DNA from 3 places in the Streptomyces sp. NPDC001530 genome. Region 1 is predicted to be linked to each of the others. Evidence: riboswitches for the same ligand, from Rfam matches in the RefSeq annotation. Region 1 holds a riboswitch; each other region holds the start of a gene.

The links. A riboswitch is a leader RNA that binds a small molecule or an ion and turns the genes downstream of it on or off. The one in region 1 is predicted to bind S-adenosylmethionine.
Region 2: another riboswitch for S-adenosylmethionine. It lies ahead of ACFY0T_RS34425 (aminotransferase class V-fold PLP-dependent enzyme); the one in region 1 lies ahead of ACFY0T_RS17625 (amino acid ABC transporter permease).
Region 3: another riboswitch for S-adenosylmethionine. It lies ahead of thrC (threonine synthase); the one in region 1 lies ahead of ACFY0T_RS17625 (amino acid ABC transporter permease).

The regions. Positions count from the first base shown of each region.
Region 1 is NZ_JBIAVS010000008.1:71,675-81,595, forward strand. It holds gene ACFY0T_RS17610 (NADP-dependent oxidoreductase) at 1-337, shown strand, start outside; gene ACFY0T_RS17615 (DNA-3-methyladenine glycosylase family protein) at 365-1,243, opposite strand; gene ACFY0T_RS17620 (cell envelope biogenesis protein OmpA) at 1,356-2,066, opposite strand; SAM riboswitch class IV at 2,437-2,584, opposite strand; SAM riboswitch class IV at 2,713-2,822, shown strand; gene ACFY0T_RS17625 (amino acid ABC transporter permease) at 3,152-4,132, shown strand; gene ACFY0T_RS17630 (amino acid ABC transporter ATP-binding protein) at 4,129-4,917, shown strand; gene ACFY0T_RS17635 (ABC transporter substrate-binding protein) at 4,999-6,018, shown strand; gene ACFY0T_RS17640 (GNAT family N-acetyltransferase) at 6,118-6,858, shown strand; gene ACFY0T_RS17645 (putative leader peptide) at 6,869-7,054, shown strand; gene ACFY0T_RS17650 (LLM class flavin-dependent oxidoreductase) at 7,194-8,393, shown strand; gene ACFY0T_RS17655 (NtaA/DmoA family FMN-dependent monooxygenase) at 8,414-9,790, shown strand; partial or broken gene ACFY0T_RS17660 (hypothetical protein) at 9,824-9,921, shown strand, end outside.
Region 2 is NZ_JBIAVS010000019.1:41,049-50,969, forward strand. It holds gene ctaD (cytochrome c oxidase subunit I) at 1-63, shown strand, start outside; gene ACFY0T_RS34385 (cytochrome c oxidase subunit 4) at 60-458, shown strand; gene ACFY0T_RS34390 (Ig-like domain-containing protein) at 589-1,848, shown strand; gene ACFY0T_RS34395 (hypothetical protein) at 1,965-2,366, opposite strand; gene ACFY0T_RS34400 (heme-copper oxidase subunit III) at 2,560-3,180, shown strand; gene ACFY0T_RS34405 (c-type cytochrome) at 3,245-4,054, shown strand; gene ACFY0T_RS34410 (Rieske 2Fe-2S domain-containing protein) at 4,051-5,115, shown strand; gene ACFY0T_RS34415 (cytochrome bc complex cytochrome b subunit) at 5,112-6,752, shown strand; gene trpD (anthranilate phosphoribosyltransferase) at 6,894-7,958, shown strand; SAM riboswitch class IV at 8,090-8,206, shown strand; gene ACFY0T_RS34425 (aminotransferase class V-fold PLP-dependent enzyme) at 8,420-9,781, shown strand.
Region 3 is NZ_JBIAVS010000018.1:200,034-209,954, forward strand. It holds gene ACFY0T_RS34040 (PTS transporter subunit EIIC) at 1-623, shown strand, start outside; gene ACFY0T_RS34045 (hypothetical protein) at 709-1,299, shown strand; gene ACFY0T_RS34050 (NADH:flavin oxidoreductase) at 1,410-2,564, opposite strand; gene groL (chaperonin GroEL) at 2,804-4,426, opposite strand; gene ACFY0T_RS34060 (cold-shock protein) at 4,790-4,993, opposite strand; gene ACFY0T_RS34065 (MoaD/ThiS family protein) at 5,442-5,717, opposite strand; gene thrC (threonine synthase) at 5,836-7,119, opposite strand; SAM riboswitch class I at 7,137-7,284, opposite strand; gene ACFY0T_RS34075 (glucosyl-3-phosphoglycerate synthase) at 7,469-8,413, shown strand; gene ACFY0T_RS34080 (trehalose-6-phosphate synthase) at 8,513-9,921, shown strand, end outside.

The sequences.
Region 1 (9,921 bases):
GCGCGTCGCGTACCCCGAGGGCGTCGACGCCCTCATCGACCTCGTCTCGCACAGCGCGGACGGCCTGCCGCTGGACGTGGTCCGCAAGGGCGGCAAGGTCTCCTCCACCCTCGGTGCCGCGGACGAGCGGGTGCTCGCCGCCGCGGGCCTCACCGGCGCCAACGTCAACGGAGGCCCGGTGCGCCAGGTCATCGCCCCGCTCGCCGAGCAGCTGGCCGCCGGCACGCTCAAGGCCGATGTCAACACCGTCCTGCCGCTGGAGCGTTCGGCCGAAGGCCTGGCCACACTGGCCTCCCGTACCGCCCGCGGCAAGATCGTCATCACCGTCGCCGACTGACCGACGGGCGCGACGTTTTCCGCCGCCTTACGCGGGGGTGTGAGCGGGGCGGACGTCGGCCGGGCCCATGCGCTCGGCGCGCAGGACGCGGAGGTGCAGCGCGGCCCATGCGCGGTAGGGCCGCCAGTTCTCGGAGACCTCGGTGAGGTGGTGGCCGGGGCCGTACTGCTCGGTGATCTCCGCCTCCAGCCGGCGTTCCTGGCTCGGCAGGGTGTCCGGGTGGCCCGCGCCGCGTATGACGACGAGCTCGGCGGAGAAAACGCCCAGCCCCTTGACCTGCTGGACCTGGCGCACCGCCTCCTGGGGGTTCAGGGTGCGCAGCCAGGCCCCGTCGAGGAGCCCGTCGAGCGCGGCGTACGCCACGGAGTGCAGGTACTCGGTCTTGCGCCAGGGCAGTTCGACGTCCAGGCCGAGCAGGGCCTCGGGGGAGGGGAACGCGCCGCCGGTGCCGTAGCGGGCGACGAGTTCGGCGCGCATACGCCTGGCCGAGGTCATCCCCGTGCGCTGGGTCAACACCGCCCAGGCAGCGGCCTCGTACGGCGAGTGGAAGCCGCACGGGCGCAGGCCGGGCCAGCGGGCCTGGACCTTTGCGATCACGGGGTCGCGCTCGGCGACCGCGGGCCAGCCGCGGGCGTCGATGTCCAGGGACAGGAAGCGGCGCACCTGCTCGGCGGCGGCGTCCAGGTCGCCGTCGCCGGTCACCACGACGTGCGCCGTGGTGCCGTACTGGGTGACCTCCGCGGCGACACGGCGCCAGTCGGCGTCGGCGTGGAAGACCGTGCGCAGCGCCCCGTCGGCACCCGCCGCCGCGGCCGGCCCCAGCGGAGCGAACTCCTCCCAGAACTCCCGGCTCGCGTCCAGTGACCAGGGACCGACCACCTCGAATGCGACCGCGTGCTGCGCCATGCCCAACCTCCTGCTCAGGACACCGGCACGCGCGGACGGACGGAGAGGCCTCCGGCGCCGGTTCACTGTCTTCTGTGCACCCCACCTTGGGCTGAATACCTGACAACCTCCGTCAAGTATTTCCGCGAGCGCCGCCGCGGTGACCGTCAGGACGTACGCACCCGGCGCCCTGGAAGGCAGGATGCTCGCCGAGGCGGCGCACGTAGTCGCGGAGGCGGCTGTGCCGGGAGAGGGGGTCGGTTGTGTCGAGGTGGGTGAGTGCCACCCAGAGGTCCACGTCCGCCGCTGTCAGCTCCTCGCTCAAGACGTAGGTACAAGTGGCGAGTTGACAGTCCAGTACATCCAGCGTCGCCGATCGGGCCTCCGGCCGTGCGGTCGATGTCACGTCCCGGTCGAGGAGTTCGCGCAGGGCGTCGATGTCCGCGGCGAGGGCCGGCGGGTGCAGCGCGGGGGCGCAGGTTCCGTCGTGGCCCCTCGGTAGGTCCGCGAGGTCACGAAGGATGTCGGGGGTGTGATTGCTGACGATGCGTCCGCTCCAGCGGTCGCACAGCGCGGGCGCGGTCAGCGGGCCCTCGTAGTGGTGCCAGGTGGCCTCGTAGGCGCGGCGCAGCGAGGCGAACGCGTCAGGTGTTTCGGCGGGGAGCGCCAGGGTCGTGGTGGTGACCGAGTCCTTGAGGCCGAGCAGGTCGAGGGTGATGGCCAGGCGCAGCGAGCGCGGACAGCCTTCGGAGAGATACAGCTGATAGCGGTGCGGGGCCGGGTAGAAACCACCGGCGGCGCCGACGCCGATACGGCTGCGGATGGCGTGCGGGCGAGTGGACACGGACGGTCCGGCGCCCCAGGGGCGAGCGCTTGACGGAGAATCAACTGGGCTCGGGGCGGGAGAGGTTGAGGAGCAGGTGCCTGCACTTGGCGCGTGCGAGCTGGTGGTGGCGGCGCTGGTGGCGCACGTGCCTGCGGTGCCTGTGTTCGAGGCGCGCGAAACTGTCTTGGGCATGACTCTCCATGGGAACGACGAAGCCCCGGCCGCCTCGTGGGCGGCAGCGGCGGAACGGAGTGACTGCGCTTGCGTACCGGCACGAAGCGGCCGGACTAGTACGCGCTGGAGACCCGCAACAAGTCGATGTGCAGACGTCTCGTCAGGTAGTTCCTGGGCATTCCCACCGGTCCGCCTCCAGGGCCCGCGAGTTGCGAGACCGCGCTTGCCCCGCCGCACCGGCGGGACCCGGTCGTCACCCGGGGCACCCCGTCGCGGTGGAAGGGTTGCCTGTCAGCGGGCCGGGGCCGATGACCGCGTCGCGCGGGAGAATCCGCGGGGACGAGGCGCTGACAATCGTGACCGTCCCCGCCAGTGTCGGCGCGCTCCCCGAAGGCGTCAAGGACGCCTGTACGCGGTCTCACCAGGTGGTCATCCGGGCCGGAACACGTTGACATTGGTTTCCGCGCGTGCCTAACTTACGCCGCAGATCGGTCATGAGTGTCAGCGAAAAAGCCCTGGCTCGCTGGCCGGCAACCCTCGCGACGCGGTGGGGTGCCCCAGGTGACGACCGGACCGGAAGACTTTCGGTAAGCGCGAGCCGCCCACGGGCGGCAACAGTGACGGAGACGGCGATGGACGCAGCTTGGAAGGCCGCACGGCGGCCCCGCGGCTGCGTCCTGCTGTGCGCGAACCGCTGTGTCGATCTGCTCCGCGTCAACAGTGCCCTGTGTACCGCTTCGGGCTGTGCCCGCTGTCAAGGCTGACGGCGTTCTGAATCCCTGACGCGCACCGCCGCCGCGGTGTGCCCTCTGCCCGCCCAGCCCCCGGTACCGGCGTCTTCCCGTTCTTCGTCATCCGCGGCCTTCCTCGTTGTGCTGCGGTGCCGTCGCGTACGCCGCACCGGGGTGTCCGACTCCGCTGGAGCCCTCATGAGTGAACCCCCTGGCGCCGCCGTGTCCCTTGCCGAGGCACCGCCCGCCGACTCCCCGGCGAAGCCGCTCACCGCCCAACGCGTGCTGCCGCTGCGCAGGCCGGGCCGCTGGATCACCACGGCTGTCGTGCTGGTCCTGGTCGCCCAGATCATCCACGGCCTGGCCACGAACCCCTTCTACCAGTGGGACCGCTTCCGCTACTGGTTCCTGCGCCCCACCATCCTCGACGGCCTCGTCATCACCCTCGAAGTGGCCGCGCTCAGCGCGGTGTTGGGACTGCTCGGCGGGGTGCTGCTCGCCCTCGCGAGGCTCTCCGGGAGTCCGGTGCTGCGTGCGGCGAGCTGGGTGTACACGTGGCTGTTCCGCTCCGTACCGCTGATCGTCGTCCTGATCTTCCTCTACAACTTCAGCGCCCTGTACAAGACGTTGAGCCTCGGTGTGCCGTTCGGGCCGGCCTTCGTCACCTTCGACGAGTCACGGCTCGCCACCGACATGACGGTCGCCGTCATCGGCCTCAGCCTCAACGAGGCGGCGTACGCGGCCGAGGTCGTCCGCGGGGGAATCCTCTCCGTCGACCAGGGCCAGCACGAGGCGGCCGCCGCGCTCGGCCTGCCGAAGACGTACCAGTTCACCCGGATCGTCTTCCCGCAGGCCCTCAGGTCCATCACCCCGAACTACGTCAACCAGCTGATCGGCCTGATCAAGGGCACATCCCTGGTGTTCTACGTGTCGCTGCTCGATCTGTTCGGCTCGGTGCAGACGATGGGCAGCACCTATCCCGGCGACATCGTGCCGCTGCTGCTGGTCGCCACCGTCTGGTACCTGATCCTCACGAGTGCCGTGTCCGTCGTCCAGTTCTACGTCGAGCGGTACTTCGCCCGGGGCGCGACGCGCACCCTGCCGCCGACGCCACTGCAGAAGGTGCGGACCGGCCTCGGTGATCTGCGGGCCCGGCTGCGCAAGGAGGCCGCCGTATGACCACCGCCCAGACCCTCGACGCGCGTCCCGCCGCCCTTGAGGTCCACGACGTGCACAAGTGGTACGGCGCCCACCGGGTGCTCGACGGCGTCGACCTGACGGTGCGGCCCGGCGAGGTCACCGTCATCCTCGGCCCGTCCGGCTCCGGCAAGTCGACGCTGTTGCGGGTGATCAACCACCTGGAGAAACCCGAGGTCGGATACGTCAGCGTCAACGGCGAGTTGATCGGCGTACGACGGCACGGTGAGCGTCTCAAGGAACTCAGCGAGCGAGCCATCCTGACCCAGCGCGGCCGGATCGGCTTCGTCTTCCAGAACTTCAACCTCTTCCCGCACCTGACCGTCCTCGACAACGTGGCCGCCGCGCCCGTGGCCACCGGCAAGCTGACCAAGCCCGAGGCCCAGGAGCTGGCACGCGAACTGCTCAGCCGCGTGGGCCTGGTCGAGAAGACCGGCGCCTACCCGCGCCAGCTGTCCGGCGGCCAGCAGCAGCGCGTGGCCATCGCCCGCGCCCTCGCGCTGCGCCCAGGGATCATCCTGTTCGACGAGCCCACCTCGGCACTCGACCCCGAACTGGTCGGCGAGGTCCTGGCCGTCATCAAGGACCTGGCGACCAGCGGCACCACCCTCGTCATCGTCACGCACGAGATCGGCTTCGCCCGCGAGGTCGCCGACCGGATCGTTTTCATCGACGGCGGTCGCATCGTCGAACAGGGCTCGCCCGCACAGGTGTTGGACCACCCGCAGCACGAGCGGACCCGGGACTTCCTCAGCAAGGTGCTCTGACCGGCGCCTCCCTTCTGCCACTTCACCGCAGTCACAACCTCTTCACCGCAGTCACGCCCTCCTCCAGCGACAAGGACAGCCATGCCTACGCACTTCTCTCGACGCAGCCTGATACGCGGTATCACCGCGGCGACCGCCGTTGCCTCACTGGCCGCCGGGCTCGCCGCCTGCGGGGGCGACAGCGACGCCGCCACCACGACCGACGCCGCGGGCACGGTGACCGTGGGACAGCTGTCCAACGGGGCCGCCGAGCAGACCAAGTTGAAGGTCTCCGAGGTGAAGTCGATCAGCGCCGAGCTGCCCGCGTCGGTCCGCAAGAGCGGCAAGCTGGAGATCGGCGTCGGCGCCCTGCCCGACGGCTTCCCGCCCCTCGCGTACGTCGGCTCGGACCAGAAGACCCTCACCGGAGCGGAACCCGACTTCGGTCGTCTGGTCGCCGCGGTCCTCGGCCTGAAGCCGGAGCTGAGGAACTCCACCTGGGAGAACATGTTCGTCGGCATCGACAGCGGCAAGGTCGACGTCGCCTTCGCCAACATCACCGACACCGAGGAGCGCAAGAAGAAGTACGACTTCGCCTCCTACCGGAAGGACAACGTCGGCTTCGAGGTGCTCAAGAAGAGCACGTGGAACTTCGACGGCGACTACGAGAACCTCGCCGGCAAGACCGTGGCCGTCGACAACGGCACCAACCAGGAGAAGATCCTTCTCGAGTGGCAGACCAAGCTCGAGAAGGAGGGCAAGCAGCTCACCGTCAAGCACTTCGCGAGCAAGAACAGCACCTACCTGGCGCTGACCGGCGGGAAGATCGACGCGTACTTCGCCGCCAATCCCGGTGTCGCCTACCACGTCACACAGACCGCCAAGTCGCCCAACCCGACGCGCAGCGCGGGCACGTTCTCCGGTGCCGGCGCGTCGCTGCAGGGCCTGATCGCGGCGACCACGAAGAAGGACAGCGGGCTGGCCAAGCCGATCGCCGACGCGATCAACCACCTGATCAAGAGCGGCCAGTACGCCAAGTGGCTGTCCGCCTGGAACCTCTCCAACGAGGCCGTCAGCACTTCCCAGGTCAACCCGCCCGGGCTGCCACTCGACAACTCCTGAGCACCCGCACCTTCATGACGGATCGCCGGCCCGCTGTGGGGGCCGGCGGCCCTGAGCCCGCCGAAGTCGCCCCGTTACCGCCACGGAGATCCGACACCCATGTCCACCATCGCCCCTCCGCCGCAGCCGCAGAGCCCGGCGGCGCCACTCCACATCCTGGACAACGCGGCCTGGGCCGCGCTGACCGGTCCACACTCGGTGTTCGCCGAGCGCGTCGGACGCGCCGCCCGCTACCGCACGGACCTCTCCCCGTTCACCGCCCTGGCCGACCCCGACGATCCCCGCGCCTGGCACGACCTCGCCGAACTCGTCGGCCCCGGAACCGTCGCAGCGGTGTCGGGGGTCAAGGACACTCCCGAAGGCTGGGAGACCGTACGGCGCGGCGAGGGCGTCCAACTCGTCGGCACCGCACTGCGCGCCGAGCCCGCCCCCGACGCGGTGCGGCTCGGGCCCGACGACGTGCCCGAGATCCTGGACCTCATCGCCCTGACCGAGCCCGGCCCCTTCCTGGCCCGCACGGTAGAACTCGGCACCTACCTCGGCATCCGGCACCGCGGACGGCTGATCGCCATGGCCGGCGAACGGCTGCGCCCACCGGGCTGGACGGAGATCAGCGCCGTCTGCACTCACCCGGACCACCGCGGCCGGGGCCTGGCCACCCGGCTGCTGCGCGCGATCGCGGCGGGCATCAGGGAACGCGGAGACACCCCCTTCCTGCACGCCTCCGCGAGCAACATCGCAGCGATCCGGCTCTACGAGTCGATCGGCTTCACCCCGCGCCGACGCAGGAACTTCCTCCAGGTCCGCACTCCGGGCGCGGCGCCGGAACAGACGGCGTAGCCGGGCTGTTGTGGTGGAAGACGACATGATGCCGGTGCGCCCCCGGGCCCGCCGAGCCGGATGGGCGGAGGTGACCGAGGTGCCGGGTGTGTCCCGCCTCCGCGCCAAGGTCCTTGCCCCGCGCCGCCGCGTGCATCTGTACTCCCGGCCGCACATCGACCTGCAGCGCGTGGCCGGCGCGCTCTGTCGTCCCTGACCTGTCACCCCGCCGCCGGACCCGCCAAGAAGAGGGTCCGGTGCTCTCGTACGGTCGAACAGGAAGGCACCCTCACGTGTCCTCGTCATCTTCGCTGCCCTCTTCCTCCCCTGCTTCCTCCCCTTCGTCCTCTGCGGCGCTGCACCTCGCCGTCGCACTCGACGGCGCCGGCTGGCATCCGGCCGCGTGGCGCGAGCCGGTGGCCCGCCCCCGGGAGCTGCTCACCGCCGCCTACTGGACCGACCTGGTCACCGAGGCCGAGCGCGGGCTGCTCGACTTCGTGACGATCGAGGACGCGCTCGGACTCCAGTCCTCGCACCTCACCGAACCCGACGGGCGGACGGACCAGGTACGCGGACGCCTCGACGCCGTCCTCATCGCGGCCCGGGTCGCACCGCTGACCAGCCACGTAGGACTGGTGCCGACGGTGGTGGCCACCCACACGGAGCCGTTCCATATATCCAAGGCGATCGCCACCCTCGACTATGTGAGCACCGGCCGCGCGGGCGTACGGGTGCAGGTGTCGGCCCGCGCGAACGAGGCCGCGCATTTCGGCCGCCGTACCTTCCCCCCGTTCCGTTTCGAGGACCTGGAGAGCCCGGCCATAAGGGAGTTGAGCGTCGAGCTCTTCGACGAGGCCGCAGACTACGTCGAAGTGGTCCGCCGGCTGTGGGACAGCTGGGAGGACGACGCGGAGATCCGGGACGTCGCCACCGGCCGCTTCGTCGACCGCGACAAGCTGCACTACATCGACTTCGAGGGCCCGCACTTCAGCGTCAAGGGCCCCTCGATCACGCCCCGTCCACCGCAGGGCCAGCCCCTGGTCACGGCACTGGCCCACGAGACCGGGACGGGTGCGCCGTTCCGCCTGCTGGGGCGTTCCACCGATCTCGGATACGTCACTCCGCACGACGCCGAGCAGACACGCGCCGTCGTCGCCGCGGTCCGTGCCGAACAGGATGCGGCCGGGCGCGCCGCCGAGCCGCTGCACCTCTTCGGCGACCTGGTGGTGTTCCTGGACGACGACCCCGCCGCCGCGGCGGCGCGCCGCGAGCGTCTCGACTCCCTCGCGGGCCACCCGTACACCAGCGACGCGCGGATCTTCACCGGAACTCCCGTCCAATTTGCCGATCTGCTCCAGGAGTTGGCGCAGGCAGGGCTGTCCGGCTTCCGGCTGCGCCCCGCCGTCGTCGGCCACGACCTCCCCGCGATCACCCGGGGTCTGGTTCCGGAACTCCAGCGCCGCGGCGCCTTCCGGACGTCGTACGAGGCCGACACCCTGCGCGGGCTGCTGGGACTTGCTCGCCCCGCCAACCGCTACGCCGCTGCCACCGCCTGAGCCGGAGGGACCGTACGACCATGAGCAAGCCGCTGAAGCAGATCCATCTGGCCGCCCATTTCCCCGGCGTCAACAACACCACCGTATGGAGCGACCCGGACGCCGGCAGCCATATCGAGTTCAGCTCGTTCGCGCACTTCGCGCGAACCGCCGAACGCGCCAAGTTCGACTTCCTCTTCCTCGCCGAGGGACTGCGGCTGCGTGAACAGGGCGGCAAGATCTACGACTTGGACGTCGTGGGACGGCCCGACACCTTCACGATCCTCACCGCGCTCGCCGCCGTCACCGAACACCTGGGGCTCACCGGCACCATCAACTCCACCTTCAACGAGCCGTACGAGGTGGCCCGCCAGTTCGCCAGCCTCGACCACCTCTCCGGCGGGCGCGCCGCGTGGAACGTGGTCACCTCCTGGGACGCCTTCACCGGGGAGAACTTCCGCCGCGGCGGCTTCCTCCCGCAGGAGGAGCGGTACTCCAGAGCCAAGGAGTTCCTGAGCACCGCCGGCGAATTGTTCGACTCCTGGCACGGGGACGAGATCGTGGCCGACCAGGAGACCGGCACGTTCCTGCGCGACGCGAAGGCCGGAGCCTTCGTGCACCAGGGGCAGCACTTCGACATCGAGGGGCAGTTCAACGTCCCGCGCAGCCCGCAAGGCCGGCCGGTCGTCTTCCAGGCGGGCGACTCCGACGAGGGACGCGAGTTCGCGGCCGCCGACGCGGACGCCATCTTCAGCCGGTACAGCACCCTCGAGGAAGGGCAGGCGTTCTACACGGACGTCAAGGGCCGCCTGGCCCGCCACGGCCGCGCCCGCGACGAGCTGCTGATCCTGCCCGCCGCGACCTTCGTCCTCGGGGACACCGACGCCGAGGCGGAGGAGAGCGCCCGCGAGGTCCGCCGCCAACAGGTCAGCGGCGCCACCGCCATCAAGCACCTGGAGTTCGTCTGGAACCGCGACCTGTCCGCGTACGACCCGGACGGTCCGCTCCCCGACATCGATCCCGACCTCGGCGAGCACACCATCGCGCGCGGCCGCGCCCAGGTGCGCATGTACCGCGACCCGCTGGCCACCGCCCGCGAGTGGCGGGAGCGGGCGGCGGCCAACAACTGGTCGATCCGCGACCTGGTCATCGAGACCGGGAACCGTCAGTCCTTCGTCGGCTCCCCGGCCACCGTCGCCGAGACCATCAACTCCTTCGTCCAGGCCGACGCCGCCGACGGGTTCATCCTCGTCCCGCACCTCACCCCGGGAGGCCTCGACGTCTTCGCCGACACCGTGGTCCCGCTGCTCCAGGAACGCGGGGTCTTCCGTACGGAGTACCAGGGCAGCACCCTGCGCGACCACCTCGGCCTGACCCACCCCGACGTGGACACCCGGGGCGAGCGGGCCGCGTCATGAAGGCGCGGTTCTGACGGGCGGCGGCCGCAAGCGGTGGTCGGGCACCTTCGGCTCGTACGAAGGCGTCTGGGGTCACCCGGCCGCGTACGGCGCCGAGGGCGGCAGCCGCTCCTCAACCCGCCCGGCGCCGA
Region 2 (9,921 bases), on a different contig from region 1:
CAGCTCGAGAGCGCCGGTCACGGTACGTCGGCTCTGTCTGGTGGCAAGGAGGCCGGCAAGTGAAGGTCCAAGGCAAGATGTTCATCTGGCTGGCCGTCTTCATCCTCGTCATGGCGATCGTCTATGGCGTGTGGTCGAAGGAGCCGGCCGGCACCACGGCGCTCTTCCTGGCCTTCGGCCTGAGCATGATGATCGGCTACTACCTGGCCTTCACGGCCCGGCGGATCGACGCGCTGGCGCAGGACAACAAGGACGCGGACGTCGCGGACGAGGCCGGCGAGGTGGGCTTCTTCAGCCCGCACAGCTGGCAGCCGCTCGCGCTCGGCGTCGGTGGCGCGCTCGCCTTCCTGGGCATCGTCTTCGGGTGGTGGCTGCTCTACTTCTCGGCCCCGATCATCATGATCGGTCTGTGGGGCTGGGTCTTCGAGTACTACCGCGGTGAGAACCGCACGCAGTAACACGCGCTGAACGCCCGGGAGCCCGGACACTCCGTCAGGAGGGTCCGGGCTCCCTCGTTTGCTCTACATCGTGTCCCTCACACGGCTCACTCGCCGCGCCGTAGTTGACGGTCGTTCATAGCGTGAAGCCATGAACCACTCACCGCGCATCCGCACGGTCGTCAGCTGCACCACGCTGGTGGTCGCCCTCGGCGCGGCCGTCACCGCCTGCAGTTCCGACGGCCACCCGCTCTCGGCGAAGCCGTACGACGCGGCGGGGCAGATCTCCTTCAACGGCAGCGGCGACAGCCGGAAGGTCGACCCCGACAAGCCTCTGGAAATCACCGCCACGGGCGACGACGGACGCATCACCGACGTCACGGCCACGGACGCCTCAGGTCGCTACGTCGCGGGCGAACTCGCCGCCGACGGCAGCCGCTGGCACAGCACCTCACCGCTGGCCGCGGGGGCCCACTACACGGTGTGGGTGAGCACCGAGGACGAGGACGGCGCCCCCGGCCGCAAGGTCATCGACTTCGACACCATCACACCCAAGACGAAGAAGCAGCTGGACGTGAAGTTCGGGCCCGAGGCGGGCAAGTACGGCGTCGGTCAGCCCGTCACCGCCGCACTCAGCGTCCCCGTCAAGGACAAGGCCGCCCGCGCGGTCGTCGAGCGCGCCCTCAAGGTCGACTCGGAGCCCGCCGTGGAGGGCGCCTGGCACTGGGTGGACGACAAGACGCTGCACTACCGCCCCAAGGAGTACTGGCCCACGAACGCCACCGTCCAGGCGCACAGCAACCTCACGGGCATAAAAATCGCCGACCGTCTCTGGGGCGGCAACGCCAAGTCCCTCAAAATCACCACGGGCGACCGCCTCATCGCCGTCACGGACGCCTCCGCGCACTCCATGACGGTCTACCGCGACGACGAGGCCATCAAGCAGATCCCCGTCACCACCGGCAAACCCGGCTTCGAGACCCGCAACGGCGTCAAGGTCGTCCTCGGCAAGGAGTACTTCGTACGGATGCGCGGTACCACCGTAGGCATCGCCGAGGGCTCCGCGGACTCGTACGACCTGCCCGTGTACTACGCGACCCGCGTCACCTGGAGCGGCGAGTACGTGCACGCGGCGCCCTGGTCCGTGGGCGACCAGGGGTACGCCAACGTCAGCCACGGGTGCACCGGGATGAGCACCGCCAACGCCCAGTGGTTCTTCAACAATGTGCGCCAGGGCGACATCGTGAAGGTCCAGAACTCCAACGGCGCCATGATGGCGCCGTTCACCAACGGCTTCGGCGACTGGAACCTCGACTGGAAGAAATGGCGCGAGGGCAGCGCCCTGGTGGCCGGGGTTCCCGAGGGCCCGACTCCGCAGGACAGGGCCAGACTGCGCCCCGAGTCAGTGTGAGCTTGGGCTGTGCGCCCCGTAAGGGGCGCGGGGCCGTGCCATGTACGGCTCCGCCGCACGGGCGCGACAAGCCACAATCAACCCGCGGCCGCCGAACCACAAGGGGACCCGAGCTCTCAGGCGCCCGTAAGAGCCTTACGACGCAGCAGAGAGGCCAGCGCAGAGGCGAACTCCACCGGATCCACCGGCAGCGTCACGGCGGCGTCCGCACGGCTCCAGGTAGCCAGCCAGGCATCCTGGGGCCGCCCGATCAGCACCAGCACGGGCGGACAGTTGAAGACCTCGTCCTTGATCTGACGGCACACCCCCATGCCGCCCATGGGCACGGCCTCACCGTCCAGCACACAGACGTCGATCCCGCCCTTGTCCAGCTCCTTGATCACGGCGCCGGGCGTCGCGCACTCCACGAACTCGACGGAGGGAACGTCCGGAGCGGGCCGGCGCCCGGTAGCGAGCCGCACCTGTTCGCGGGTGTTGGAGTCGTCGCTGTAGACGAGCACCGTGGCGGTCGGCTGCATTGTTCCTCCACGCATCTAAGACGCACAGCATTGGTCGGGAACCACTGGTACCGATGGCGCGGATGCTACTCCCTTGAACACCTCGTCAACACCGGTTCGGACAGGGCTTCGATGGGCCATACGGGCTGGACACACCCCGTCAACACTCCGAACGGCACCCCCCGGGGTGAGGGCGGGATAAGCGACCGACATAATGTCGGTCGTGGCGACAGCAACGACAGTAGAAACCGGGCACGCGCACCCGTCGGTCAATCGGCCGAACCTCACCAGCGTCGGAACCATCATCTGGCTGAGTTCCGAGCTGATGTTCTTCGCGGCCCTCTTCGCGATGTACTTCACCCTGCGATCGGTGACCGGGCCGGAGCACTGGAAGGAAATGGCCGAGAGCCTGAACTTCCCGTTCTCGGCGACGAACACCACGATCCTGGTGCTCTCCTCCCTGACCTGCCAGCTCGGCGTGTTCGCCGCCGAGCGCGGGGACGTGAAGAAGCTCCGGATGTGGTTCATCGTCACCTTCATCATGGGTGCGATCTTCATCGGCGGTCAGGTCTTCGAGTACACCGAACTGGTCAAGAAGGACGGGCTCTCGCTCTCCTCCGACCCGTACGGCTCGGTGTTCTACCTGACCACCGGCTTCCACGGACTGCACGTGACGGGCGGTCTCATCGCCTTCCTGCTGGTCCTGGGCCGCACCTACGCGGCCCGGAGGTTCACCCATGAGCAGGCGACCGCCGCCATCGTCGTGTCCTACTACTGGCACTTCGTCGATGTCGTCTGGATCGGCCTCTTCGCCACGATCTACATGATCAAGTAATCGGGCCCACCGCCCGAAACATCCAGAAGCATCGACGCAGAAGATCCTGACACCGGGGTAATCCGTGAAAAAGCTCTCCGCACGACGACGCCATCCGCTGGCGGCGGTCGTCGTCCTACTCATCGCGCTGGCGGCCACCGGGGGGCTGTACACCGCCTTCGCACCCGCGGGCCAGGCGCAAGCCGATGAGACCGCCCAGTCCCTCGCCATCGACGAGGGCAAGAAGCTGTACTCCGTGGGCTGCGCAAGCTGCCACGGCACCGGCGGTCAGGGCACCTCCGACGGGCCGAGCCTCGTGGGCGTCGGCGCCGCGGCGGTCGACTTCCAGGTCGGTACCGGCCGTATGCCGGCCCAGCAGCCGGGCGCGCAGGTCCCGAAGAAGAAGGTCATCTACTCGCAGGCCGAGATCGACCAGCTCGCGGCGTACATCGCCTCGCTCGGTGCCGGTCCCTCGATCCCGACCAAGAGCCAGGTCAACCCCGAGGGCGCGGACATCGCCAAGGGCGGCGAGCTCTTCCGTACCAACTGCGCGCAGTGCCACAACTTCACCGGCAAGGGCGGCGCATTGACGCACGGCAAGTTCGCGCCCAGCCTGGACGGTGTCGACCCGAAGCACATCTACGAGGCCATGCAGACCGGCCCGCAGAACATGCCGTCCTTCCCCGACACGACGCTGTCGGAGAAGAACAAGAAGGACATCATCGCGTACCTCGACGCGGTCAACGGTGACGACACCGAGAACCCCGGCGGTCTCGAACTGGGCGGCCTCGGGCCGGTCACTGAAGGACTGTTCTCCTGGATCTTCGGACTCGGCGCCCTGATCGCCGTCGCCGTCTGGGTCGCCGCTCGGACCGCAAAGGCCAAGAAGTCATGAGTAGCCAAGACATTCCAGAAGAGAACGTGCCCGCTGAGCGGGCCACCGACGAGCACGGTCAAGCGGTAGCCGTCGCGGACGAGAAGAACCCGTTCGCGGACCCGGGACTGCCGCCCCACGAGCACCGCGTCCAGGACATCGACGAGCGGGCCGCCAGGCGGTCCGAGCGCACCGTCGCCATGCTGTTCACGCTGTCGATGCTGGCCACCGTCGCCTTCATCGTCTCGTACGTGGCGATCCCGAACGACAAGTCGATCTTCGTGTTCCCGATCGGGCACATCAGCGCGCTGAACTTCGCGCTGGGGCTGACCCTCGGTGTGGCGCTGTTCTCGATCGGCGCGGGCGCGGTCCACTGGGCCCGCACGCTGATGTCCGACGTGGAGATCGTCGACGAGCGTCACGCGATCGAGGCGGAGCCCGAGGTCAAGGCCAAGGTCATGGCCGACTTCAAGCAGGGCGCCAAGGAGTCCGCGCTCGGCCGCCGCAAGCTGATCCGCAACACGATGTTCGGCGCGCTGGCCCTGTTCCCGCTCTCCGGCGTCATGCTGCTGCGCGACCTCGGCCCGCTGCCCGGCACCAAGCTGCGCCACACGATCTGGTCCAAGGGCAAGCTCCTCGTCAACATGAACACGAACGAGCCGCTGCGTCCCTCGGACGTCGCCGTCGGTTCGCTCACCTTCGCCAAGCCCGAGGGCTTGGAGGAGCACGACGAGGACTTCCAGAAGGAGATCGCCAAGGCGGCCCTGATGATCGTCCGGATCCAGCCGGACAACATCAAGGACAAGCAGGAACTCGAGTGGTCCTACGAGGGAATCGTGGCCTACTCGAAGATCTGCACCCACGTCGGGTGCCCGGTCTCCCTGTACGAGCAGCAGACGCACCACGCCCTCTGCCCGTGCCACCAGTCCACCTTCGACCTCTCCGACGGTGCCCGAGTCATCTTCGGCCCGGCCGGTCACGCCCTGCCGCAGCTGCGCATCGGTGTGAACGACGAGGGCTACCTCGAGGCGCTCGGCGACTTCGAAGAGCCCGTCGGTCCTGCATTCTGGGAGCGCGGATGAGCACTACCACCACCTCCGACTCGCGCTCGCCGCGCGAGAAGGCGCCCGCCGGCGAGCGGGTGGCCGACTGGGCCGACGGCCGTCTGGGGATCTACTCCCTGGCCAAGTCCAACATGCGCAAGATCTTCCCCGACCACTGGTCGTTCATGTTGGGTGAGGTCTGCCTCTACAGCTTCATCATCATCATCCTCACGGGTGTGTATCTGACGCTGTTCTTCCACCCGTCGATGAACGAGGTGGAGTACCACGGCAGCTACATCCCGCTGCAGGGCCAGCTGATGTCCGAGGCGTTCAACTCGACCATGCACATCTCCTTCGATGTGCGCGGTGGTCTGCTGATCCGGCAGATCCACCACTGGGCGGCGCTGATCTTCCTCGCCGGCATGTTCGTGCACATGATGCGCGTGTTCTTCACGGGTGCGTTCCGCAAGCCGCGTGAGGTCAACTGGCTGTTCGGCTTCCTGCTGTTCGTCCTGGGCATGTTCACCGGCTTCACCGGTTACTCGCTCCCGGACGACCTGCTCTCCGGCACCGGTGTCCGCTTCATGGAGGGCGCGGTCCTGTCCGTGCCGATCGTCGGCACGTACCTGTCGTTCTTCCTCTTCGGCGGAGAGTTCCCGGGCGGCGACTTCGTGGCCCGCTTCTACTCGGTCCACATCCTGCTGCTGCCGGGCATCATGCTCGGCCTGGTGGTCGGCCACCTGATCCTGGTCTTCTACCACAAGCACACGCAGTTCGCGGGCCCCGGACGGACCAACAAGAACGTCGTCGGCATGCCGCTCCTTCCGGTCTACATGGCCAAGGCCGGAGGCTTCTTCTTCCTGGTCTTCGGTGCCATCGCGGCCATCGCGGCGGTCGCTCAGATCAACCCGATCTGGGCCATGGGCCCCTACCGTCCGGACCAGGTGTCCACCGGCGCCCAGCCCGACTGGTACATGGGCTTCTCCGAGGGCCTGATCCGCTTCATGCCGGGCTGGGAGGTCAACCTCTGGGGTCACACGCTCGTCCTGGGTGTGTTCATCCCGCTGATGATCTTCCCGCTGGTCCTGGTCGCGATCGCGGTCTACCCGTTCATCGAGTCCTGGATCACCGGCGACAAGCGCGAGCACCACATCCTGGACCGCCCGCGCAACGCCCCGACGCGTACCGGCATCGGCGTCGCGTGGATCACCCTGTACATGGGGCTGCTGATCGGTGGCGGCAACGACCTGTGGGCCACGCACTTCCACCTGTCGATCAACACGGTCACCTGGTTCGTGCGGATCTTCTTCTTCGTCGGACCGGTCCTCGCGTTCCTCATCACCAAGCGGATCTGCCTCGGCCTCCAGCGCCGCGACCGGGACAAGGTGCTGCACGGCCGCGAGTCGGGCATCATCAAGCGCCTGCCGCACGGTGAGTTCATCGAGGTCCACGAGCCGCTGCCGCAGTCGTCGCTGCACGCCCTCACGGCGCACGAGCAGTACCTGCCGGCCGAGATCGGCCCGACGGTCGACGAGAACGGTGTCGAGCGCAAGGTCACGGGCACGCAGCGGCTGCGCGCCAAGCTCAGCAAGGGCTTCTACGGGGAGAACAACCAGATCCCCAAGCCCACGGTCGAGGAGTACAAGGAGATCACGAGCGGCCACGGCCACCACTGATCCTCTGATCGGTCCTTATTGATCGCCACGGCTGGAGCCCCGTCCATTGCATGGACGGGGCTCTTTGCCGTCTCCCGGGCTGGATAGGGTGTTCCCATCCCTATAAGGAGTCCCTTTCCGGGACTGAACCAGGAGCGGCTTATGAGCGCTGTGAACCCCGCTGGAGGCGACACCGCGGCGGGCCGTTCCTGGCCCCAGGTGCTGAACGGCCTGCTCGACGGCCGTGACCAGAGCGCGGACGACACGGCCTGGGCGATGGACCGCATCATGCGCGGCGAGGCGACGGACGCGCAGATCGCCGGTTTCGCGGTGGCGCTGCGGGCCAAGGGCGAGACGGTCGAGGAGATCTCCGGGCTCGTCCGGACGATGTACGAGCACGCCAATGTGATCGAGGTGCCGGGGCCGACCGTCGACATCGTCGGTACGGGCGGCGACGGCGCGAAGACCGTCAACATCTCCACGATGTCGGCGATCGTGGTGGCCGGGACCGGCGCCAAGGTCGTCAAGCACGGCAACCGTGCGGCGTCCTCGGCCTCCGGTGCCTCGGACGTCCTGGAGAAGCTCGGCGTCAACCTCGAGCTGCCCCTGAAGCGGGTCGCCGAGGTGGCCGAGGAGGCCGGGATCACCTTCTGCTTCGCGGTGAAGTTCCATCCGGCGCTGCGTCATGTGGCGGCGGCGCGGGGTCAGTTGGGGATCCGGACGACGTTCAATGTCCTCGGGCCGCTGACGAATCCGGCGCGGGTGCGGGCGCAGGCGGTCGGGGTCGCGGATCTGCGCATGGCGCCGATCGTGGCGGGCGTCTTCGCCGAGCGCGGCAACTCCTCGCTGGTCTTCCGCGGCGACGACGGCCTCGACGAGCTGACCACCACGTCGACGTCCAAGGTCTGGGTCGTCCGCGACGGCAAGGTGACCGAGGAGCGCTTCGATCCGCGCGACGTCGGTATCGACCTCGTCCCTGTGGAGGCCCTGCGCGGCGCCGACGCGTCGTACAACGCGGACGTGGCCCGTCGACTGCTGAACGGCGAGACCGGGCCCGTACGGGACGCGGTGCTGCTGAACTCGGCGGCGGCCCTGGTGGCGCTGTCGCCGGGCGACGCGCCGCTGGTGGACCAGATCCGCGCGGGCATGGCGAAGGCGGCGGAGGCCATCGACTCCGGGGCGGCGAAGAGGACGCTGGAGCGGTGGGTGGCGGCCACCAACGCATGAGCCGTACGCCGACTCCGAGCCCATTGAGCCGTACGTCGGCTCCGAGGCCGTACGTGAGGTGACGCGAGGCGCAGTCCGGATCCTGGACTGCGCCTTGCGCGTCGAAGATCTTCTGGCAAGATGCTGTACCAGGTCATGAGCGACAGCCATCAGGCCCCGGCCGGCTGTCCGGCAACCCTCCGTCCGTGGCGGGGTGCCCCGGGTGAAGACCAGGCCGTAGGCAGCGAGGTCTACGGCAAGCGCGGACCCCTCGCACGCTTTCAAATAAGCGCGGTACCAGGGGTCCTGGTCGTTCGAGGGAGCCTTCTGTGAGCAAGCGAATGCGATAGGGCGTAGAGCCCCGCCTCCGCATACCCCCTTTCCACCCTTCCCGCGCTGAGCCGTATTCCGGTGTACCCGATCCCGGTGTACCCGGTACCCGCTCGCGCGGTGATTCCTTCTGCCTCTCACAGGAGCTCGCCATGTCTGTCTTCACCGCTGCCGCCGACCAGACCGTTTGTGCCCCTCTGCCCGTCCTGGGGCGAGATGTCACCGTCCCGCTCGTCACCGGTGGCGAGGTCACCTACGCCGCGCTCGACTACGCCGCCAGTGCCCCGGCCCTGCAGCGGGTGTGGGACGACGTGGCCGCATACGCCCCGTACTACGGCAGCGTGCACCGCGGTGCCGGGTACCTGTCGCAGCTGTCCACCGACCTGTTCGAGAACGCTCGCAAGACCGTCGCCGAGTTCCTGGACTGCCGCGAGGGCGACCAGGTGATCTTCACCCGGTCCACCACCGACTCACTCAACCTGCTCGCCGCCACCCTTCCGGCCGACTGCCAGGTCTTCGTCTTCGAGACCGAGCACCACGCCTCGCTGCTGCCGTGGCGGGATGCCCGGGTGACGTACCTGAACGCCCCGCGCACGCCTGACGAGGCCGTCGCGACGCTGGAGCGCGCGCTCGCCGACCGCGACCCGTACGGGCCGGCCCTCGTCTGCGTCACCGGGGCCTCGAACGTCACCGGTGAGCTGTGGCCGGTGCGGGAGCTCGCCGCGGCCGCGCACGCGCACGGCGCGCGTATCGTCCTCGACGCCGCGCAGCTGGCCCCGCATCACCCGGTGTCCGTCCGCGACCTGGACGTCGACTGGGTCGCCTTCTCCGGCCACAAGCTGTACGCGCCCTTCGGCTCCGGTGTCCTCGCGGGCCGCTCCGACTGGCTGCGCGAGGCCGAGCCGTACCTCGCGGGCGGCGGTGCGAGCCGGAAGGTCGCGCGGCGTACGGATGGTGGCGTGGACGTGGAGTGGCACGAGAGTGCGGCGCGGCACGAGGCCGGGTCGCCGAACGTGATCGGCGCCTACTCGATCGCGTCGGCCTGCAAGGCGCTGGCGGAGGCCGGCTTCGAGGGGCTCGTCGCCCGGGAGCAGCACCTGATCGACACGGTCCGCGCGGGGCTGGCCGAGGTGCCCGAGGTGCGGGTCCTCTCCCTCTTCGGTGACGACGCGCCGCGCGTCGGCGTCATCTCCTTCGTCGTCGAGGGGTGGAACAGCTCGCACTTCGCCGCCGCGCTCTCCGCTGAGTACGGCATCGGGGTCCGGGATGGCCTCTTCTGCGCCCACCCGCTGGTGCGCACCCTCCTCGGCAGCGACCCGGGGACCCAGGGCGAGTGCGGCGCCCCCGAGGCCGCGCCCGGCGAGAAGTCCCTCAACGCCATCCGCGTCAGCTTCGGCGCGGGCACTCCCGACGAGCACGTCCAGCGCTTCGTGACCGCCGTGAAGGAACTCGTACGGGACGGCGCGAAGTGGAACTACCGCACGGAGGACGGCCGCTGCGTCCCGGCGGTCTGACCCGACCGCAGGTGGGTGGGGGCTCGGGCGGGTGGGTCTTTCGCCCCCGCCGCCCCTACCCGTCCCCTCCACCTGGGGCTCCGCCCCAGACCCCGCGAGGGGGCACTGCCCCAGCCCCGGCGAGTGGGCGCTGCCCCAGA
Region 3 (9,921 bases), on a different contig from region 1:
CGGCGGGCGAGCTCTCCATGGCCATCGGCACGGCGGCGAACTGGCTCCTGGAGAACACCGGCGCCTTCGCCGGCCTGATCCTGGGCGGTCTGTTCCTCCCGCTGGTGATGCTGGGCCTGCACCAGGCGCTGATCCCCATCCACACCACCCTCATCGAGCAGCAGGGCTACACCGTGCTCCTCCCCATCCTCGCGATGGCGGGCGCGGGCCAGGTCGGCGCGGCCGCGGCGGTGTACGTCCGGCTCCGCCACGACACGTCCATCCGTACGACGATCAAGTCGGCGCTCCCCGCGGGCCTCCTCGGCGTCGGAGAACCCCTGATCTACGGCGTCTCGCTCCCCCTCGGCCGCCCCTTCATCACGGCGTGCGCGGGCGGCGCGGCCGGCGGCGCCTTCGTCGGCCTCTTCTCGATGCTGGGCGACAAGGTCGGCTCGACGGCCATCGGCCCGTCCGGCTGGGCCCTGTTCCCCCTCCTCTCCGGCAACCGGGGCCTGGCCCTGACGGCCACCATCTACGCGGGCGGCCTCCTGACCGGCTACCTGGTCGGCTTCCTCGCCACGTACGCCTTCGGCTTCACGACCCGCGCCGATGCGCCCGGCGGCGGCAGCCCAGCGCGAGGCTGACGTGCGGGCCGGGTTGTCAGTGCCGTGTGCGAGGGTGGTCGAGGTAGAAACGACAACCGCTCGGCCGGGGAGGGAACCCACCACCGTGAACCACGCACAGCTGACCGCCCTCGGCCGCGCCCTGCGGCTGCTCGGGGAGCACGGCGACGCGCTGAACGCCGACACCCCCGACGCCAAGCTGCACGAGGTCAAGGCCGACCTGAAGCGGGCCCTGGACCTGCTCGACGAGACGGTGACGACGGCCGCGCCCACGACCCGCTGCTCGGAGCATCCAGGCGGCCCCGTCGACGAGGGCGCCGCCGACCTCTGCCTGCTCTGCGAGACCCGCCGCCGCGCCGCCCGCCGCTCCGAGGTCAACGACGCGTACGCGCACGGCCGCACCACCACCGGCCCCGAGGAAGCCCCCGAGCGCACCAAGTCCCGCTACGGCCTGCGCGGCGACCGCCCCCAGCCCCAGCAGCGCTGGCTCCCGGAGGTCTGGAACGGCCAGGCGTGGCAGCTCTGCGGCACCCCCCGCCGAGACCGCCACGAGGCCGAGCGCTACCTCGCCGCCGAGCGCCGCACCCCCCGCCCCGGAATGGCCTACCGCTTGGTCCACGAATTCACGGACTACGAGGTCCTACGCATCTGGGGCACCCCGGTAAGAATCGACATCGAACCAATGGGCAACCTCTAGCCGATCCAGGGGGAGCCCCCACCCGTCCGCACCCGAAAGTCAAACCCAGGGGGGTCTGGCGGGCGCAGCCCCCGGGGTACGGGAATGGGTGGGGGCGAAAACCCCCGAGGTCAGCTGAGGGTGCGGAGCGCCGCCGGGTCGTACGCCGCCAGGTCCGCGAACCGTCCGTCGAGAACCTTCGCCGCCCACTCCGGGTCCTGCAGCAGCGCACGCCCGACCGCGACCATGTCGAACTCGTCGCTCTCCAGGCGGTCGAGGAGGTTGTCGAGGCCGGCCACCGGCGCGCCCTCGCCCTGGAAGGCCTTGATGAAGTCGCCGTCCAGGCCGACCGAGCCGACGGTGATGGCGGGCTTGCCGGTCAGCTTCTTCGTCCAGCCGGCCAGGTTCAGGTCCGAGCCGTCGAACTCCGGGAGCCAGTAGCGGCGGGTGGAGGCGTGGAAGGCGTCCACTCCGGCCGCGGCGAGCGGGGTCAGGATGGACTCCAGCTCCTCCGGCGTCTCGGCGAGCCGGGCGTCGTACGCCTCCTGCTTCCACTGCGAGTAGCGGAAGAGGACGGGGAACTCCGGGGAGACCGCCGCGCGCACGGCGGCGACGATCTCCGCCGCGAACTTCGTACGGGCCACCGGGTCGCCGCCGTACGCGTCGGTACGACGGTTGGTGCCCGCCCACAGGAACTGGTCGATGAGGTAGCCGTGGGCGCCGTGGAGTTCGACGCCGTCGAAGCCGATGCGCTCGGCGGCGGCCGCGGCCTCGGCGAACGCCGCGATGACGTCGTCCAGGTCGGCCTGGGTCATCTCCTTGCCCTCACCGGCGGTGCCGTTGATGCGCAGGCCCGACGGGCCGACCGCGGGGGCGTCCGCGAACGGCGGCTCGCCCGCGCTGCGCACCATGCCGATGTGCCACAGCTGCGGCACGATCGCGCCGCCCGCCGCGTGCACGGCGTCGGCGACCTTCGCCCAGCCCGCCAGCTGCTCCTCGCCGTGGAAGCGCGGGACGCGGTCGCTCTGCCCTGCCGAGTCGTGGCCGACGTACGTGCCCTCGGTGACGATCAGACCGACGCCCGCGGCGGCGCGGCGGGCGTAGTACCCGACGACGTCCTCCCCCGGTATGCCGCCCGGCGAGAACATCCGGGTCATCGGGGCCATCGCGATGCGGTTGGGGACGGTCAGGCCGTTCAGGGTCACGGGGCGGGACAGGATCTCGGCTGCGCGCGAGGCGGCGGTGGCAGTCACGAAGGGGGCTCCTCGGAGAGGTCGGTCAGACATCGAGCAGACGGCGCATGGGGATTCCGTGCAGTATGTGCACATGCATCAAACCGTCTGTCAACGTCAACCGCCCCGCCCGCCAGGGCATTCCGCCGCCCCACGCCCCCTTCTGTGATCCGGACCACGCCCGCCCATGGCCCCTGCTGCGCCCCTGACCCCGAACACGCCCGAGGGCGGCACCCCCTGGGAGTGGGGGTACCGCCCTCGGAACGTAAGGACAGTGATCAACCAGAGGTCGATCAGAAGTCCATGTCACCGCCCGGCATGCCGCCCGGAGCGGCCGCGGAGGCCTTCTCCGGCTTGTCGGCGATGACGGCCTCGGTGGTGAGGAACAGCGCGGCGATGGAGGCGGCGTTCTGCAGGGCAGAGCGGGTCACCTTCGCCGGGTCGATGATGCCCTCGGCGATCATGTCGACGTACTCACCGGTCGCGGCGTTCAGACCGTGGCCGACCTGAAGGTTGCGCACCTTCTCGACGACGACGCCACCCTCGAGACCACCGTTGACGGCGATCTGCTTGAGCGGGGCCTCCAGGGCGAGCTTCACGGCGTTGGCGCCGGTCGCCTCGTCACCTTCGAGCTCGAGCTTCTCGAACACGGCGGAAGCCTGGATGAGAGCGACGCCACCACCGGCGACGATGCCCTCCTCGACGGCCGCCTTCGCGTTGCGAACGGCGTCCTCGATGCGGTGCTTGCGCTCCTTGAGCTCGACCTCGGTGGCGGCACCGGCCTTGATGACGGCCACGCCGCCGGCCAGCTTCGCCAGGCGCTCCTGGAGCTTCTCGCGGTCGTAGTCCGAGTCCGAGTTCTCGATCTCGGCGCGGATCTGGTTGACCCGGCCGGCGACCTGGTCGGCGGAGCCGGCGCCGTCGACGATCGTGGTCTCGTCCTTGGTGATGACGACCTTGCGGGCGCGGCCCAGCAGGTCCAGACCCGCGTTCTCCAGCTTGAGGCCGACCTCCTCGGAGATGACCTCGCCGCCCGTGAGGATGGCGATGTCGCCGAGCATGGCCTTGCGGCGGTCACCGAAGCCCGGGGCCTTGACGGCAACAGACTTGAAGGTGCCACGGATCTTGTTGACGACCAGGGTCGACAGGGCCTCGCCCTCGACGTCCTCGGCGATGATCAGCAGCGGCTTGCCGGACTGCATGACCTTCTCGAGGAGCGGCAGCAGGTCCTTGACGTTGCTGATCTTCGAGTTGGCGATCAGGATGTACGGGTCGTCGAGGACGGCCTCCATACGCTCCATGTCGGTGGCGAAGTACGCCGAGATGTAGCCCTTGTCGAAGCGCATACCCTCGGTGAGCTCCAGCTCCAGACCGAAGGTCTGGGACTCCTCGACGGTGATGACGCCTTCCTTGCCGACCTTGTCCATGGCCTCGGCGATGAGCTCGCCGATCTGGGTGTCGGCGGCGGAGATGGAGGCCGTGGAAGCGATCTGCTCCTTGGTCTCGACATCCTTCGCCTGCTCCAGCAGAGCGGCGGAGACGGCCTCGACGGCCTTCTCGATACCGCGCTTGAGGGCCATCGGGTTGGCACCGGCGGCGACGTTGCGAAGGCCCTCGCGGACCAGCGCCTGGGCCAGGACGGTCGCGGTCGTCGTGCCGTCACCGGCGACGTCGTCCGTCTTCTTCGCGACCTCCTTGACCAGCTCGGCGCCGATCTTCTCGTACGGGTCCTCGAGCTCGATCTCCTTGGCGATGGAGACACCGTCGTTGGTGATCGTGGGGGCGCCCCACTTCTTCTCGAGGACGACGTTGCGGCCCTTGGGGCCGAGGGTCACCTTGACGGCGTCCGCGAGCTGGTTCATGCCGCGCTCGAGGCCTCGCCGCGCCTCCTCGTCGAACGCGATGATCTTGGCCATGTGAAGTGGTCCTCCCGGACGGGGTGGATTGCTCCGGATCGTGCCCGCGCCCGCGACGGACGGCCTGCAAGCCTTGTGGTTCCTTGCCCCACCGGCCTGCGGACCTCACCGGCCCGATCCAAGTTCTGTCACTCTCACTCGGAGAGTGCTAACGCCAATGATTAGCACTCGACCCCGTCGAGTGCAAGGTGCGCTCGCGCAGCGAGCTCGTTGAGGGGTGGTGGTCGGGCGACGGGTGGGCGCAAGGTGCGCTCGCGCAGCGAGCTCGTTGAGGGGTCGGCCCGGGAACGCACGAGGGGCCCGCATCCCTGGTGGGATGCGGGCCCCTCGGCGTGAGTGCGTCGGTGGCCGTTCGCGCCGGGATCAGACGGCGAGCTTGACCATGTCCGCCTGCGGACCCTTCTGGCCCTGCGAGATCTCGAACTCCACTCGCTGACCCTCTTCAAGGGTGCGGTAGCCGTCCATCTGAATCGCGCTGTAGTGCACGAAGACGTCCGCACCACCGTCGACCGCGATGAAGCCGTACCCCTTCTCCGCGTTGAACCACTTGACGGTGCCCTGAGCCATGCCTAACTCCCCTATTACTGGCCCTTGCACAGATCCACACTTCGCGGATCCGGGTCAGACCTCACCCCCCAACGGTTGGGGGTGTGCGCCGGAACGCGTCGACCGCGGCTGAATGTATCTGTCCAACTGCCGTCTGCAACAGGTCAATCGGACGAGAATTCTGGGCACAGCCGATCGGGAATATGCGGAGAATTCGCAAGGATTCAGGGCAAGTCGGGCCCCGTATATGCCATAAACGGCTCAAAAAGGCGGGGCACTTTGGCTGCTTCTAGTCGGGCGCCCGGCAGGTACTCATATGCGCCCGGCATGAAAGGCGAAGCAGGTTCCCCAACTGTACCCCGCTCAACCATGCAGAATTGCCCCCTCCGTTTCTCTCACGGAGGGGGCAATTCGGTGAACTCTTCGTGCTGGAAGCCGGGTCAGCAACCGCCCGCACTGTGACTGGTGGTCAGCCTCCGGCGACGGCGGGGATGATCGAGACGCCCGCACCGTCCGGCGTCGCCGTCTCCAGGCCCTGCTCGAACCGGACGTCGTCGTCGTTGACGTACACGTTGACGAAGCGGCGCAGCTTGCCCTGGTCGTCCAGGACACGCGCGGCGATACCCGTGTGGTTCTTCTCCAGATCGGCGATGACCTCGGCGAGGGTCGCACCCTCGGCGCTCACCTCGGCCTGACCGCCGGTGTAGGTGCGCAGGATGGTGGGGATACGGACGTTGACGCTCATGGGTGATGACCTCCGGTCAGGTACAGCGCCCCGTAAGGGGCGCGGGGCTCTGCTGAATATGCGGCTCCGCCGCGCGGGCGCGACCAGCCCCCACCGGCCCGCAGATGGAGAACGGTCCTTACGCGAGGCCGGCTTCCCGGAAAGAGTCCAGGTTGGGCCGGATCGTCGCGGTGAGCCCCGTGCCGGCCACCGCGTCCAACGTCTTGAGACCGTCACCGGTGTTGAGGACGACGGTCGTCAGCGTCGGGTCGAGCAGCCTGTTCTCGATCAGCTTGCGTGTGACGCCGACGGTCACGCCACCTGCGGTTTCGGCGAAGATGCCCTCCGTGCGCGCGAGGAGCTTGATGGCGTCGACGATCTGCTCGTCGGTCACATCCTCCACCGCACCGCCCGTACGGCGCGCGATGTCCAGCACGTACGGCCCGTCGGCCGGGTTGCCGATGGCGAGCGACTTGGCGATGGTGTTCGGCTTCTGGGGGCGTACGACGTCGTGCCCGGCCTTGTAGGCGACGGACACCGGCGAGCAGCCCTCGGCCTGGGCACCGAAGATCTTGTACGGCTTGTCCTCGACGAGGCCGAGCTTGATCAGCTCCTGCAGACCCTTGTCGACCTTGGTGAGCTGGGAGCCGGAGGCGATCGGCACGACCAGCTGGTCCGGGAGCTGCCAGCCGAGCTGCTCGCAGATCTCGTACGCGAGGGTCTTGGAGCCCTCCGCGTAGTACGGCCGCAGGTTGACGTTGACGAAGCCCCAGCCCTCGCCGGCCGGGTCGCCGATCAGCTCGGAGCAGAAGCGGTTCACGTCGTCGTAGTTGCCCTCGATGCCGACGAGCTCGCCGCCGTAGATCGCGGCCATGACGACCTTGCCCTGCTCCAGGTCGTGCGGGATGAACACGCAGGAGCGGAAGCCGGCGCGGGCGGCGGCGGCACCCACGGCACCGGCGAGGTTGCCGGTCGAGGAGCAGGAGAGAGTGGTGAAGTCGAAGGCGCGGGCGGCCTCGATGGCCTGCGCGACGACGCGGTCCTTGAAGGAGTGCGTCGGGTTGCCGGAGTCGTCCTTGACGAAGAGCTTGCCGGCGTCGACGCCCAGCTCGCGCGCCAGGTTGTCGGCCTTGACGAGCTTGGTCCAGCCGGGGTTGATGTTCGGCTTCTCGGCGACGTCCGCCGGGACGGGGAGCAGCGGCGCGTAACGCCAGATGTTCGCGGGGCCCGCTTCGATGCGCTTGCGGAGTTCCTCGGTTTCGTAGGCCGAGAAGTCGTACGCGATCTCCAGCGGGCCGAAACACTCCTCGCAGGCGAAGACCGGGCCGAGGGGCACGCGGTGACCGCATTCGCGGCATGAGAGCGCCGCGGCGGGACCCAGATCGACAGAGTTCGTGGTGGTGGCAACTGTCTGCGCAGCCATGGAGGCGAGGCCCTTTCTCCTCATCTTCCTCACGACGCACTTCGCCGTGAGACGGATTTGGCACCTTCCCTAGCCGGGAGCCTCGCCACGTCCGCGTGACAGGAACCAGCTGGAGGGTTGCCGGGGCTTCATCGGGCCGTATCCCTCTGCCCCTCTGGATGAGCGGTATTCGGTTGTACGCGGATGATCTACGCAATGCGATGGTCATCCGCGTTGTTCAAGACTGTAACCGAAGGCCAGGACAGTTGAGATAGTCGTCCGAACCGCGAGACGGCCCTATCCGATCTGCCGCTGCCGCGGCGGGCACGCCGATGAGAGTGTGTGATCAGACAGTAAGGAGCCGCAGACTGTGCTGGAAGAAGTTGAGCGCTGGCTGAGCACCCGCTCGTGGTCCGTGACCGATCGCCCGCTCCACAAGCTCATGGCCGCCAAACGCACCACAGGGTCGACGGTCAGTGTCGTGCTGCCCGCGCTCAACGAGGAGGAGACCGTCGGCGAGATCGTCGCGATCATCCGCCACGATCTGATGCAACAGGTCCCCCTCGTTGACGAGATCGTCGTGGTCGACTCGGGCTCGACGGACCGCACCTCCGAGGTGGCCGCCGCCGCGGGCGCGCGCGTCGTGCACCGGGACGAGATCCTGCCGCGGATACCGACCGTGCCCGGCAAGGGCGAGGTCCTGTGGCGGTCACTGCTCGTGACGAGCGGGGACATCGTCTGCTTCATCGACGCGGACCTCAAGGAGTTCTCGTCCGACTTCGTCTCCGGGATCGTGGGCCCGCTGCTCACCGACCCGGGCGTGGACCTCGTCAAGGCCATGTACGACAGGCCGCTCGGCTCCGCCGCCGGTCAGGGTGGCCGCGTCACCGAACTCATGGCGCGCCCCCTGCTGAACATGCACTGGCCGCAGCTCGCGGGCTTCGTCCAGCCGCTCGGCGGCGAGTACGCGGCCCGGCGGTCGCTGCTGGAGCAGCTCCCGTTCCCCGTCGGGTACGGCGTCGAGCTGGGCATGCTCGTCGACGCCCTGCACCTGGTGGGCCTGGACGCCCTGGCCCAGGTCGACGTGGGCGTCCGCAGGCACCGCCACCAGGACGGGCAGGCGCTGGGCCGGATGGCCGCGGCGATCTATCGCACGGCCCAGCTGCGGCTGGCGCGCGGCCACATGATCCGTCCCGCGCTCACACAGTTCGAACGGGGCGAGGACGGTTTCGAGCCGCGCACGCACTCCGTCGACACGGAGGAACGCCCTCCGATGGCGGACATCGCCGAATATCAGTCACGCAGAGTGGCATAGCCGTCGACAAGGAGTGACCGACTCCGGGCGGTCGTATACGGCCTGTTCGGACCTCGGCCGTACGTTTGAGCGTTTCCGGGCCGGGCTAGGTTGAGGCGTATGGCTTCCACGCATGGTGCCCATCGGATTCTGGTCGCGTCGAACCGCGGCCCGATCACCTACGAGGTACACGAGGACGGCTCGCTGCACGCCAGGCGCGGCGGCGGCGGGCTGGTCTCGGGCCTGTCGGCGATCGGGCCGGACGCGGACGCCCTGTGGGTGTGCTCGGCGCTCGGCGCCGGGGACCGCGAGGCGGTGCGGCGCGGGGTCGGCGAGACCGGCGTACGGATGCTGGACATCGACGCCGAGGTGCACGCCGACGCGTACAACGGCATCGCGAACTCCGTGCTGTGGTTCGTCCACCACATGCTGTACCAGACACCGCTGGAGCCGGTCTTCGGCGTCGAATTCCGCCGCCAGTGGGCTTCGTACGAGGCGTACAACCGCGCGTTCGCCGAGGCGCTGGCCGACGAGGCGGCCCAGCGTGCGGTGGTGATCGTCCAGGACTACCACCTGTGCCTGGTGCCGGGGATGCTCCGCGAGCTGCGCCCCGACCTGAGAATCGGGCACTTCTCGCACACGCCGTGGGCACCGGAGGAGTACTTCCGGATGCTGCCGGACGACATCCGGGCGCAGCTGGTGTGGGGCATGCTGGGCGCCGACCGGCTGGGGTTCCTGACCTGGCGCTGGGCGTCGGCCTTCATGCGGTGCGCCGGGGAGGTGGACCGCGAGCGGATCTTCCCGACCTCGCCGAGCGGTGACCCGCGCCGGTCCGTCGAGCACTCGCCGACCGGGCGCCCGCCGCTGCGGACCACGCAGATCGGCGTGCACGGGCTCGGCGCGGACGCCGAGTTCCTGCGAGCGCGCTCCCACGAATCGGACGTCGACCAGCGCATGGCGGTGCTGCGGGCGGAGATCGGCGAGGGCCGGAAGGCGATCGTGCGCGTCGACCGGACCGAGCTGTCGAAGAACATCGTGCGCGGGCTGCTGGCCTATCGGCAGCTCCTGGAGGACCACCCCGAGTGGCGCGAGCGGGTCGTACACGTCGCCTTCGCCTACCCGTCCCGGCAGGACCTCGCCGTCTACCGCGACTACACGGCCGAGGTGCAGCGGGCCGCGGACGACATCAACTCCCAGTACGGGACGCCGGGTTGGACCCCGGTCATCCTGCACGTCAAGGACGACTTCGCCCGCTCCCTGGCCGCGTACCGGCTCGCCGACGTGGCCCTCGTCAACCCGATCCGGGACGGCATGAACCTCGTCGCCAAGGAGGTGCCGGTCGTCTCCGACGAGGGGTGTGCACTGGTGCTCTCGCGGGAGGCGGGGGCGTATGAGGAGCTGGGCGAGGACGCGGTGGTGGTGAATCCGTACGACGTGATCGGCACCGCCCGCGCGCTGCACGAGGCGCTGAGCATGCCGCTCGGGGAGCGGGCCGAGCGTACGAAACGGCTCGCCGCCGCGGCGACCGC